Regions from separate parts of the Neobacillus sp. K501 genome, predicted to be linked through region 1. Evidence: riboswitches for the same ligand, from Rfam matches in the RefSeq annotation. Region 1 holds a riboswitch; the other holds the start of a gene.
What was found. A riboswitch is a leader RNA that binds a small molecule or an ion and turns the genes downstream of it on or off. The one in region 1 is predicted to bind S-adenosylmethionine.

Region 1 (5,554 bases):
CTAGGCAATAGGTCCGCCTTTTACTTCTATCTCTGGAGATAGTTTCGTAAACTTTTTAAAGTTTTCGCGGAATTTTCCAGCCAATTCTTTTGCTTTCGTTTCATAGGCATCAGAATCAGCCCAAGTTTTGTACGGCTGTAGAACTTCATCAGGAACACCGGCGATGTGGAGAGGAATATTTAAACCGAAAATTTCATCCTTTACGGTTTCCACATGATTTAGTTCACCTTCAAGTGCAGCTTGAACCATTGCTCTTGTATAGGAGAGCTTCATCCGGCTGCCCACTCCGTATTCTCCACCCGTCCAGCCTGTATTCACCAGGAAGACATTCGCATTATGTTCAAGAATCTTTTCTCCAAGCATTTCTGCATAACGAGTGGCAGGAAGCGGCAGGAACGGCGCACCAAAGCATGTTGAGAAGGTTGCTTCAGGTGAAGTAACGCCCCGCTCTGTTCCAGCAAGCTTAGATGTGTAACCGCTTAAAAAATGGTACATCGCTTGTTCTTTCGTTAACTTTGAGATAGGAGGTAACACACCAAAGGCATCCGCCGTTAAAAAGACAATCGTATTCGGATGACCAGCAATACTTGGCTGAACAATATTATCGATAGCCTGAATCGGATAGGCTGCTCTCGTATTTTCAGTTAGCGTAGCATCATCGTAATCCGCGATGCGAGATTCTGGATTGAGGATGACATTTTCAAGCACGGTGCCAAAGTGAATAGCATCAAAAATTTGTGGCTCTTTTTCACGTGAAAGATTGATTGTTTTGGCATAACAGCCGCCTTCAATATTGAACACTCCATTAGAGGACCACCCGTGTTCGTCATCACCAATTAAGCGGCGATTAGGGTCTGCTGATAGCGTAGTTTTTCCAGTACCAGATAGACCAAAGAATAATGCTACATCTCCTTCAAGTCCCACATTTGCAGAACAATGCATCGAGAAAATATTATTTTCAGGCAATAAGTAGTTCATGACGGAGAAAATAGATTTTTTCATTTCGCCTGCGTATTCCGTACCGCCTATTAAAACAGTCCGCTGTTCGAAGGAGATAATAATAAAAGTTTCAGAGTTTGTACCGTCAACTGCAGGATCTGCTTTAAAATTTGGGGCAGAGATTACCGTAAAACCTGTTTTATGTGTTAATAATTCTTCATCACTTGGACGGATAAATAATTGATGGGCAAAAAGATTATGCCAAGCGTATTCATTTACAACTTGAATCGGTAACTGGGATTTTTTATCCGCACCTGCAAATCCTTTAAAAACGAAAATTTCTTCTTTTTGTTTTAAGTAATCCAATACTTTATGATACAGGTTTTGGAATACATCCTCTGAAATCGGTTGATTTAAAGAACCCCATGCAATTTTATCCTTCGTTGATTTTTCCATCACTGTAAATTTGTCTTGAGGAGAACGTCCAGTGTACTTACCAGTAGAAACACTAATAGCTCCTGTTGAAGTCAACTTTCCTTCATTTCGAGACAAAATCTTTTCAACTAATTGTGGTACAGAAAGTTGGAGTTGCACGTTACTTCCATCTAATAATTGAGTTAATTCGTTTGGGATATGAACAGAATTCATCGAGGGTACCCTTCCTTTTTTATGTTTTTATCAGTAATATATCCATACAAATAGTATAACACATTAGATTCAATAGTCTATACTAATTAACGAAATTAGGTTGTATTTAATACTATATAATATTATTGGAAAAAGTTCTTTTTTTGTCGGGGGAATCCTTAAAAAATTCATTGACACAGTTCGACATTGTGCGGTATGATTCTACCTTGAACGGATACTCTCTTATCCCGAGCTGGTGGAGGGACAGGCCCAATGAAACCCAGCAACCTGCAATCGAGTAATACGAATTTATTTCTCGAGCAAAGGTGCTAAACCTGAAGCAAGGCTATGCCTTGAACGATAAGAGTGAAAGGCGCGTAAATCAACCTTTCCTCAGATGACGGAAAGGTTTTTTATTGTGATTTCGTGACTTTAATCGCTAATCTTTGTTTCCATCATGAGAATTTCAGAGGGATTTTGTCTAGCTCCAGCGTCTAGGCGCTTTTGCTTTTCTATTCATAAAAATCCTTTGTTTATTTCATACTACTAAGGGAATGAGTTCCGTATCAACCCGAGGTTAAACGGCAAGGTTATACATATTACCCACACAGATAACCTCACTTTATATCATTATATAGGAGGAATTCAGATGTCCAAGAAACGTCGTTTGTTCACTTCTGAATCAGTAACTGAGGGTCATCCGGATAAGATCTGTGACCAAATCTCTGATTCAATTTTAGATGCTATTTTAGCAAAGGATGCCAATGCCCGTGTTGCTGCTGAAACTTCAGTAACAACTGGTTTAGTATTAGTTGCAGGGGAAATCACGACTTCTACTTATGTTGATATTCCAAAAATTGTTCGTGAAACGGTAAGAGAAATTGGTTATACCCGTGCAAAATACGGCTTTGATGCTGAAACTTGTGCGGTATTAACTTCAATCGATGAGCAATCACCTGATATCGCGATGGGTGTTGACCAAGCACTCGAAGCACGTGAAGGTTTAATGTCGGATGAGCAAATCGAAGCAATCGGTGCTGGTGACCAAGGTTTAATGTTTGGTTACGCATGTAATGAAACAAAAGAGCTTATGCCTCTTCCGATTTCATTAGCACATAAGCTTGCACGCCGTTTAACAGAGGTTCGTAAAGATGAGCTTCTTCCTTACCTTCGCCCAGATGGTAAAACTCAAGTAACGGTTGAGTACGATGAAAACGACAAGCCTGTTCGTATTGACACCATTGTTATTTCTACACAGCACCACCCTGAAGTAACATTAGAGCAAATTCAACGTAACCTTAAAGAATATGTCATTAATCCGGTTGTTCCACAAGAACTGATTGATGAAAATACAAAGTATTTCATTAACCCAACAGGCCGTTTTGTTATTGGTGGACCACAAGGGGATGCTGGTTTAACAGGCCGTAAAATTATTGTTGATACTTATGGTGGTTATGCTCGTCACGGCGGCGGTGCATTCTCTGGTAAGGATCCAACAAAAGTTGACCGCTCTGCAGCTTATGCAGCACGTTACGTAGCGAAAAATATTGTAGCAGCTGGACTGGCTGACAAATGTGAAGTACAGCTTGCTTATGCGATTGGTGTTGCAAGACCAGTTTCCATTTCTGTTGATACATTTGGTACTGGAAAAGTTAGTGAAGAAGTACTAGTTGATCTTGTCAGCGAAAACTTCGACCTTCGCCCAGCTGGAATTATCAATATGTTAAATCTTCGTCGCCCAATCTATAAACAAACAGCTGCTTACGGACATTTTGGCCGTAGTGATGTGGATCTTCCTTGGGAGCGTACAGATAAGGCTGAATCACTTCGTACACAAGCTAACATTTAATAAAAAATGCTGTAGTTAAGCTAGAATTTTTACTGGGAGTTGCATTTTACATGTAACTCCCGTTTTCTATTTTACGTCTAAGTTTAAGATAAACGGATATCGTGAAAAATAAATATTATCATTCATTTTTCCAACCATTCTCACTGCCATTTTCAAATAAATAGTGGTAGTATTAGAAGGTATGTTTATTAGAATGGATATTTAGAAATGGAGTAGGTGAGGTACATAATGTGCGGTTTTATTGGTTGTGTACATGACAAAGCACAAAACTATCGTGATGATCAAAAACAACAATTTAAAAATATGAATGATTTAATTACCCATCGTGGTCCAGATGATGATGGCTTTTACTATGATGAGAATATTCAATTTGGTTTCCGCCGTTTGAGTATTATCGATATAGAATGTGGACATCAACCATTAACGTATGAAAATGAGCGCTATTGGATCATTTTTAATGGAGAAGTTTATAATTATGTGGAATTACGTGAAGAACTTCTCAAAGAAGGATTAACATTTGCAACGAACTCGGATACGGAAGTCATTATTGCCCTTTATAGTCATCTCAAGGAAAAAGCAGTTGAAAAATTGCGTGGGATGTTTGCGTTTGTCATCTGGGATAAGCAAGAACAAACCCTTTATGGGGCGCGTGATCCTTTTGGAATTAAACCATTTTTCTATTTTAATGAAGGCGAAAAAACATTTTTTGCTTCTGAGAAAAAAAGCATTCTCCTTGCTTTAGAAAATGAAGAGTTAGACTATGAATCCCTGCAGCATTATTTAACCTATCAATTCGTTCCTGAACCAAGAACCATGACAAAGGGAATTAAGAAGCTCGAGCCGGGGCATTATTTTACTAAGAAAATTGGTTCACCAATGGATATTAAACGCTATTGGAAAGCACATTTTCAACCGGTAAATAAAACTGAGGCTGAATTTACAAAAGAAATTAGAGATGTAATGTTTGATTCGGTAAAAATGCATATGAGAAGTGATGTACCGGTTGGTGCATTCCTTTCAGGCGGGATTGACTCTTCGATTACAGCGAGTATTGCAAAAGAATTCCATCCGGGGATCAAAACATTTTCTGTAGGTTTTGAACATAATGGCTTCAGTGAAATCGATGTTGCGAAAGAAACCGCTGATAAGCTTGGTGTTGAAAACATCAGTTATGTGATTACGCCAGAGGAATATATGAATGAATTTCCAAAGATTATGTGGCATATGGATGACCCGCTTGCAGACCCAGCTTGTGTCCCGTTATATTTTGTTTCGCGGGAAGCAAGAAAGCATGTAACGGTTGTTCTTTCTGGTGAAGGTGCCGATGAATTATTTGGTGGTTATAATATTTACCGTGAACCTCAGGACCTGGAAGTGTTTAATAAAATTCCAAGAGTAGGCAAAGTGCTTTTAAAAGGGATTGCCAACATCATGCCTGAAGGGACTAAAGGGAAGAGCTTTATTGAACGCGGGGTCACCCCAATGGAGGAACGCTATATTGGGAACGCCAAAATGTTCACGGAAGAAGAAAAACGCCAGCTTTTAAATGCTTATAGGGCTGGGTTAGACTATCGAGACATTACAAGACCGCTTTATGCAGAATCTAAAGGCTACGATCCTGTTGACAGAATGCAATACATTGATATTCATACATGGATGCGCGGGGATATCTTGTTAAAGGCCGATAAAATGACGATGGCACATTCGTTAGAGCTTCGTGTTCCGTTCCTTGATAAAGCGGTGTTTGAAGTAGCGTCCAAGATTCCAACTAGCCTAAAAACGGCTAATGGAACTACAAAGTATATTTTACGTAAAGCAGCAGAAGGTGTTGTACCTGATCATGTGCTTAGCCGGAAAAAACTTGGATTCCCTGTACCAATTCGTCACTGGTTGAAAAACGAGATGAATGAGTGGGCGAAAAATATTATCCGCGAAAGTAATACGGATCATTTAATTAATAAAGCCTATCTTTTGAAGCTTCTTGACGATCACTGCCAAGGAAAAGCAGATAACAGCCGTAAAATTTGGACTGTATTAACATTTATGGTTTGGCATCAGGTTTACGTTGAAAAGAAATATTCTTTTTCACATGAAAAAGAATTGCAAACAGTGAAGATATAGAATGAAGCACCCATAAAA
Region 2 (5,554 bases), on a different contig from region 1:
TTTCTAATTGTCCAGCTCCAGCGCCTAGGGGCTCGGGGTCATAAGCCAATCCGTCAAGAAGGTTAAAGAACAAACCTTCTCGCCGGCTTGTCTTATGCCTGTCGCCCCTGACCAAGGCGCTTCCGCTTTTCTGTTTACCATCCAATCTTGCTTAATGGTACGGATGTCGGGATCAAGTTGCCTTCGTACTCTTTTTCGATGAATGCTGCTGTGTCTTCCTCTTGATATAGCTCTGCGATTCTTTTAAGTGTTTTGTTGTCTTTATCTTCTGCTTTTACAGCAATGATGTTAATGTAAGGTGTTGCTGTTTCGCTTTCTACAAAAATGGCATCTTTCAATGGCTTAAGACCTGCATCATTGGCAATGCCGTTATTGATTAAGGAAGCTGCTACATCTGGCAATGCTCTAGGTGTTTGAGCTGGAACCATTGGGACAAATTCAAGGTTTTTCGGGTTATCTTTTACTTGTGTAAGGTCCCCATTAGCATCAAAATCTTTCGGTAACTTAATTAAGCCAGCTTCTTGAAGCAGTAGTAAGGCACGTCCTTGGTTAGATGCATCGTTAGGAAGAGCAATTTTAGCGCCATCCGGAATATCTTTAATATCCTTGTATTTTTCAGAGTAAATGCCCATTGGCGCAAGAACAGTCGTTGCAATTGGCACAAGGTCAAGATTGTGTTCTTTAATGAAAACATCAAAATAAGCAACCGTTTGGAAAGCATTGACGTCTAATTCTCCTTCAGCAAGGGCCGTATTCGGAGCCACATAATCGGAGAATTTAACGATTTCAATGTTAATTCCCTCCTTCTCTGCCTTTTTCGCGATAAAGTCCCAAATGCGTGTATCTGTGCCGCTAACTCCAAGCTTAATTTCCTTTGTTTCTTTGCCGGAGCTTGTTTTTTCCTCTGAGCAGCCGGCACCAAGTACCGCTAATGTAAAAATAATGATCGATAATAATAGTTTTTTCATGTTACTTCCTCCTCGTTATCTTCTTCTAATTTTCTTTGCTGCAATATTTCCTAATGACTGTAGACCTTGAACGATCACAATCAGAATTCCTACTGTAATCATCATTGTGACAGTGTCAAAACGCTGGTAGCCGTATGTAATGGCCAAATCTCCAATTCCACCGCCACCAACGGCGCCTGCCATTGCCGATGCTCCGACGAGACCGATCGTAGCAATTGTGAGTGCTAATACCAGTGAGCTAAGTGCCTCGGGAATCAAAAATTTAAAAACAATCTGTACCGGGGTTGCTCCCATTGCCTCCGCGGCTTCGATGACTCCGGGATCTACTTCAAGTAGAGAGTTTTCTACTAATCTTGCAATGTAAGGCCCGGCATAGAAGACAAGTGGAACAACGGCTGCTGCCGTTCCAATTGATGTCCCGACAATCAACCGGGTAACGGGGATCATCGCAACTAGTAAAATGATGAACGGTACAGAACGGAAAATGTTAATGATGCCATTCATGATATTGAAAAACGGTAAGTTTTCCAGCAAGTGGCCTTTTCGAGTGACGACCAACAAGATCCCAAGCGGCAGTCCCAGCGCCGTTGAAAACAAGAGAGAGAAGGCCACCATTTGGATGGTTTCAATTAGGGCAGTAATGATTTGCTCGGAATTAACTAGCATGTGCTTTCACTTCCTTTATGCTGATATTCTTCTGGTTGATATAGGTTAAGGCACGGATCACTTCTTTATCAGACCCCTGGAACTCGACAATCAGGTTTCCAAAGGGGATGCCTTGAAGCTCCGTGATGTTTCCAAACAAGACGTTGATATGGATATCAAACTGTTTCGCCAGCTCCGAAAGCAGCGGCTGTCCTGCGGAACCTCCGACAAAATTAATGCGGAACACCTTCTGTACCCCGGCGTGATTGTTGATGATGTCTTTGATTGAATCAGGAAGCTGATCGTTCATCACCGAGCTGACAAAGTTCTTTGCAGTCTGTGTTTTCGGTGCGGAAAAGACGTCAAACACCGTACCTTCTTCAATGATTTTCCCAGCCTCAATCACGGCGACTCGGTCGCAAATTTCGCGAATGACCGCCATTTCGTGAGTGATGATGAGAATCGTGATATTGTACTCTTTATTGATTTTTTTCAACAGCTGCAAGATCGAACTAGTTGTTTGCGGATCGAGAGCTGATGTTGCTTCATCACAAAGGAGGATCGATGGCTGCGTAGCCAAGGCCCTTGCGATTCCGATTCGTTGCTTTTGTCCCCCGGAAAGCTGATCCGGATAGTAGTCAGCTTTATCGGCTAATCCGACAAATTCAAGCAACTCATAGACCCGTTCTCTGATGGCATTCTTCGGAACTTTGGCTAGCGTCAACGGCATTGCCACATTGGCAAACACCGTTTTTGAGTTTAGGAGATTAAAATGCTGAAACACCATCCCAATATTTTTCTTAATCTCACGAACTTCTTTTACCGAAAGGGAAGTAAGTTCGTGACCATCGACGATGACTTTACCAGACGTCGGCCGTTCTAAAAGATTCACACAGCGGATGAGTGAACTTTTACCTGCGCCACTGAAACCAATGACTCCGAAGATTTCCCCCTTATTAATTTTTAAATTAATTCCATTTAATGCGGCTACCTGCTGTCCGCCGCTCTCATAGACCTTTTTTAAATTCTGAAATTCGATCATCCTAATCGTCTCCTTTTCGCGAAAATAAAAAACCCTCTTCTTGGAAATAAGAAGAGGGCGTGCCAATGCAAAGCAAAGGGTGAGCTCTTCTTATCTCTCAAGCATTTTGCGCTTGCTGGATTTGGCACAGTCTCCAATTGGATCCGCTGCCGAGGCTTCATAGGGCCAGTCCCTCTGCCTCTCTCGATAAGAAAGTTAGTATTTGATTGTAAATAAAAAAACCTCTTCTTGAAAAAGAAGAGGGCAAATTTTAATAAACGTATCAGCCTCTTCTTATCTATCAAGTCATACTTGCTGGATTTGGCACAGAACATTCCGTTCCGCTGCCGAGGTGTCATAGGGCCAGTCCCTCAACCTCTCTTGATAAGAAGTAATTTAATTATTTCGTTTTTCGAACTTGTGTATTAATTTAATGCAATAAAACTTAAAAGTCAAACACTTATTTTAAAAATAATCTTATTTTTTCCCCAAGATCGCTTGTAAAATATGGAGATGTTCTTGTCGCCAATGAAATCAATAACCCTCGAAAACCTTATAAATTCAAGTTTTTCATCAATAGGAATGATGTTGTAAATTTGCAAAATGATAAAGACAAACAGGAGAAAAAATTTTTTTATTATTTTTTTCTGCTGTTTATCCAAGAAAAAATAGAGAGTATTCAACAAAAGTGTGAACTTCAGATTTTAACTATCATTTATGGAGAAGAAGGATAGGGATGTTGTTGTTTTTTTGCATCATTCATAAAAACACTTCAAGATATGTAGGTTCGTCGATGAGATGGACCAAAGGGATTGGAGATAAAAGGGGTCTGTCCTCCCTCTTTTCATTCCATTACATCGCACCATTGAATTTTTATCTAATTGTGAGAGTCGCAAAATAGCTACAGAAAACAGGATAAATCTCTGTGATTTTGCGGTCATTGACGGGATTTTGGATGTGACTTACGATGTAAGTGAAATAATTCACAAACAACATATATCGAGGTAAATGAAATTTTTTTAAATAAACATGTGAAATAATTCACAAATTGGAGTGGATAAAATGTCAAAAGTAATTTCAGCCGAAAAGGCAGCAGAATTAATTAAAGATGGTGATACGGTTGCAGCAAGTGGGTTTGGATTATCCTGCTGGGCAGAAGAAATGGGAATCTCGATTGAAGAGCGGTTCCTTAAAACCGGTCATCCGAAAAATTTAACCGTCATGCATGCTAGTGCGGTAGGTAATCGTCGTGACAAGGGTATGAGTCACTTGGGATACGAGGGATTAACGAAGCGGTGGATCGGAGGAATCGCCATTGCTTCTCCAGAAATGGCAAAACTAATTGAAGAAGATAAGTGTGAAGCCTATAACCTTCCACAGGGTGTCATCACTCAGTTGTATCGTGAAATCGCCGCAAAACGCCCAGGCGTTATTACAAAGGTTGGGATGGGAACATTTGTTGATCCTCGCCTAGAAGGTGGAAAAATGTCGCCATCTACCAAAGAAGAGATTGTTAAAGTGATTGAAATTGAAGGAGAAGAATGGTTGTTCTATAAATCATTCCCGATCCAAATTGGCTTAATTCGCGGAACCGTTGCCGATGAAAATGGCAACTTAACGCTTGAGAAGGAAGGCCTTCATATGGAAGTGCTTCCGATTGCCCAAGCGGTTCATAACTCAGGCGGAATCGTTATCGCCCAAGTAGAAACCGTTGCGAAAAGCGGTACGTTAAATCCAAAGGATATTAAAGTACCTGGTATTTTAGTTGATTATATTGTGGTTGCTAAACCGGAAAATCACTATCAAACAGAAAATACCTATTACAATCCGGCATTCTCTGGTCATGTAAAAGTACCAATTGAAAATATCGAAACCATCCCACTAAATGAACGGAAAATCATTGCACGTCGTTCTGCAGCGGAGCTTGTTCCGAGCACCGTTTTAAACCTTGGTGTTGGTATTCCAGTGGATGTTGCAACGATTGCCGCAGAAGAGGGAGTGAGCGACCAGCTAATTCTTACTACAGAAGCAGGTTCAATTGGCGGTGTACCAGCCGGTTTGAAGGACTTTGGACATGCGTATAACTCGGAAGCGATTGTTGATCACGATTCCCAATTTGATTTTTATGACGGCGGTGGGATTGATTTATCTGTTCTAGGCTTGGCACAGACAGACGAATTTGGAAACGTAAATGTTAGTAAATTTGGAAATCGTGTAGCTGGCTGTGGTGGGTTTATCAATATTTCTCAATCTGCCAAAAAACTAGTATTTGCTGGTACGTTTACTGCAGGTGGTTTAAAAGTACAAGTAGAAAATGGCAAACTGCAAATTTTACAAGAAGGAAAGGCCAAGAAATTCTTAAAGAATGTTCAACAAGTTACCTTTAGCGGACCGTACGCTACGAAAGTGAATCAACCAGTTGTGTATGTAACAGAACGCGCGGTATTTGAACTCCAAAATGGTCGAGTTACGCTAACGGAAATAGCACCAGGTGTTGATTTACAAACTCAGATTTTGGATCAAATGGAATTTGTACCTGTCATATCACCAGAACTAAGAGAGATGGATCCGTCCATGTTCCAAGAAACCTGGGGGAAATTAAAAGCTGTTATAGCTGAGCGAAGTGAGAAGAATAGTGGAAGTCATTTAGTGACTAGTCTACAAAACTGATAATCAATTAGGGAAAGAAAGGGATGTAAGATATGAACGTTGAGCTTAATCGCTGGAGAATTTTAATTGCTTCAACACTAATAAACATCTGTGTGGGAGCCATCTATGCCTTTAGTATTTTTGCCTTACCATTAACGAAAGTATTTGATGCCACCATGCCAGAAATTATGATGGCCTTTACGATTAACGCAGCCATTTCTCCTATTCCAATGATACTAGGAGGGAAATTAGTCGATAAAGGTGGTGCAAA

Region 2: another riboswitch for S-adenosylmethionine. It lies ahead of ACWM35_RS12080 (methionine ABC transporter ATP-binding protein); the one in region 1 lies ahead of metK (methionine adenosyltransferase).

What each region holds. Positions count from the first base shown of each region.
Region 1 is NZ_JBSLYA010000002.1:640,744-646,297, reverse strand. Features, by position in the region: gene pckA (phosphoenolpyruvate carboxykinase (ATP)) at 1-1,587, opposite strand; SAM riboswitch class I at 1,807-1,933, shown strand; gene metK (methionine adenosyltransferase) at 2,216-3,415, shown strand; gene asnB (asparagine synthase (glutamine-hydrolyzing)) at 3,644-5,536, shown strand.
Region 2 is NZ_JBSLYA010000004.1:293,185-298,738, reverse strand. Features, by position in the region: gene ACWM35_RS12090 (MetQ/NlpA family ABC transporter substrate-binding protein) at 135-968, opposite strand; gene ACWM35_RS12085 (methionine ABC transporter permease) at 984-1,634, opposite strand; gene ACWM35_RS12080 (methionine ABC transporter ATP-binding protein) at 1,624-2,655, opposite strand; SAM riboswitch class I at 2,743-2,848, opposite strand; SAM riboswitch class I at 2,926-3,025, opposite strand; gene ACWM35_RS12075 (acyl CoA:acetate/3-ketoacid CoA transferase) at 3,697-5,304, shown strand; gene ACWM35_RS12070 (L-lactate MFS transporter) at 5,337-5,554, shown strand, end outside.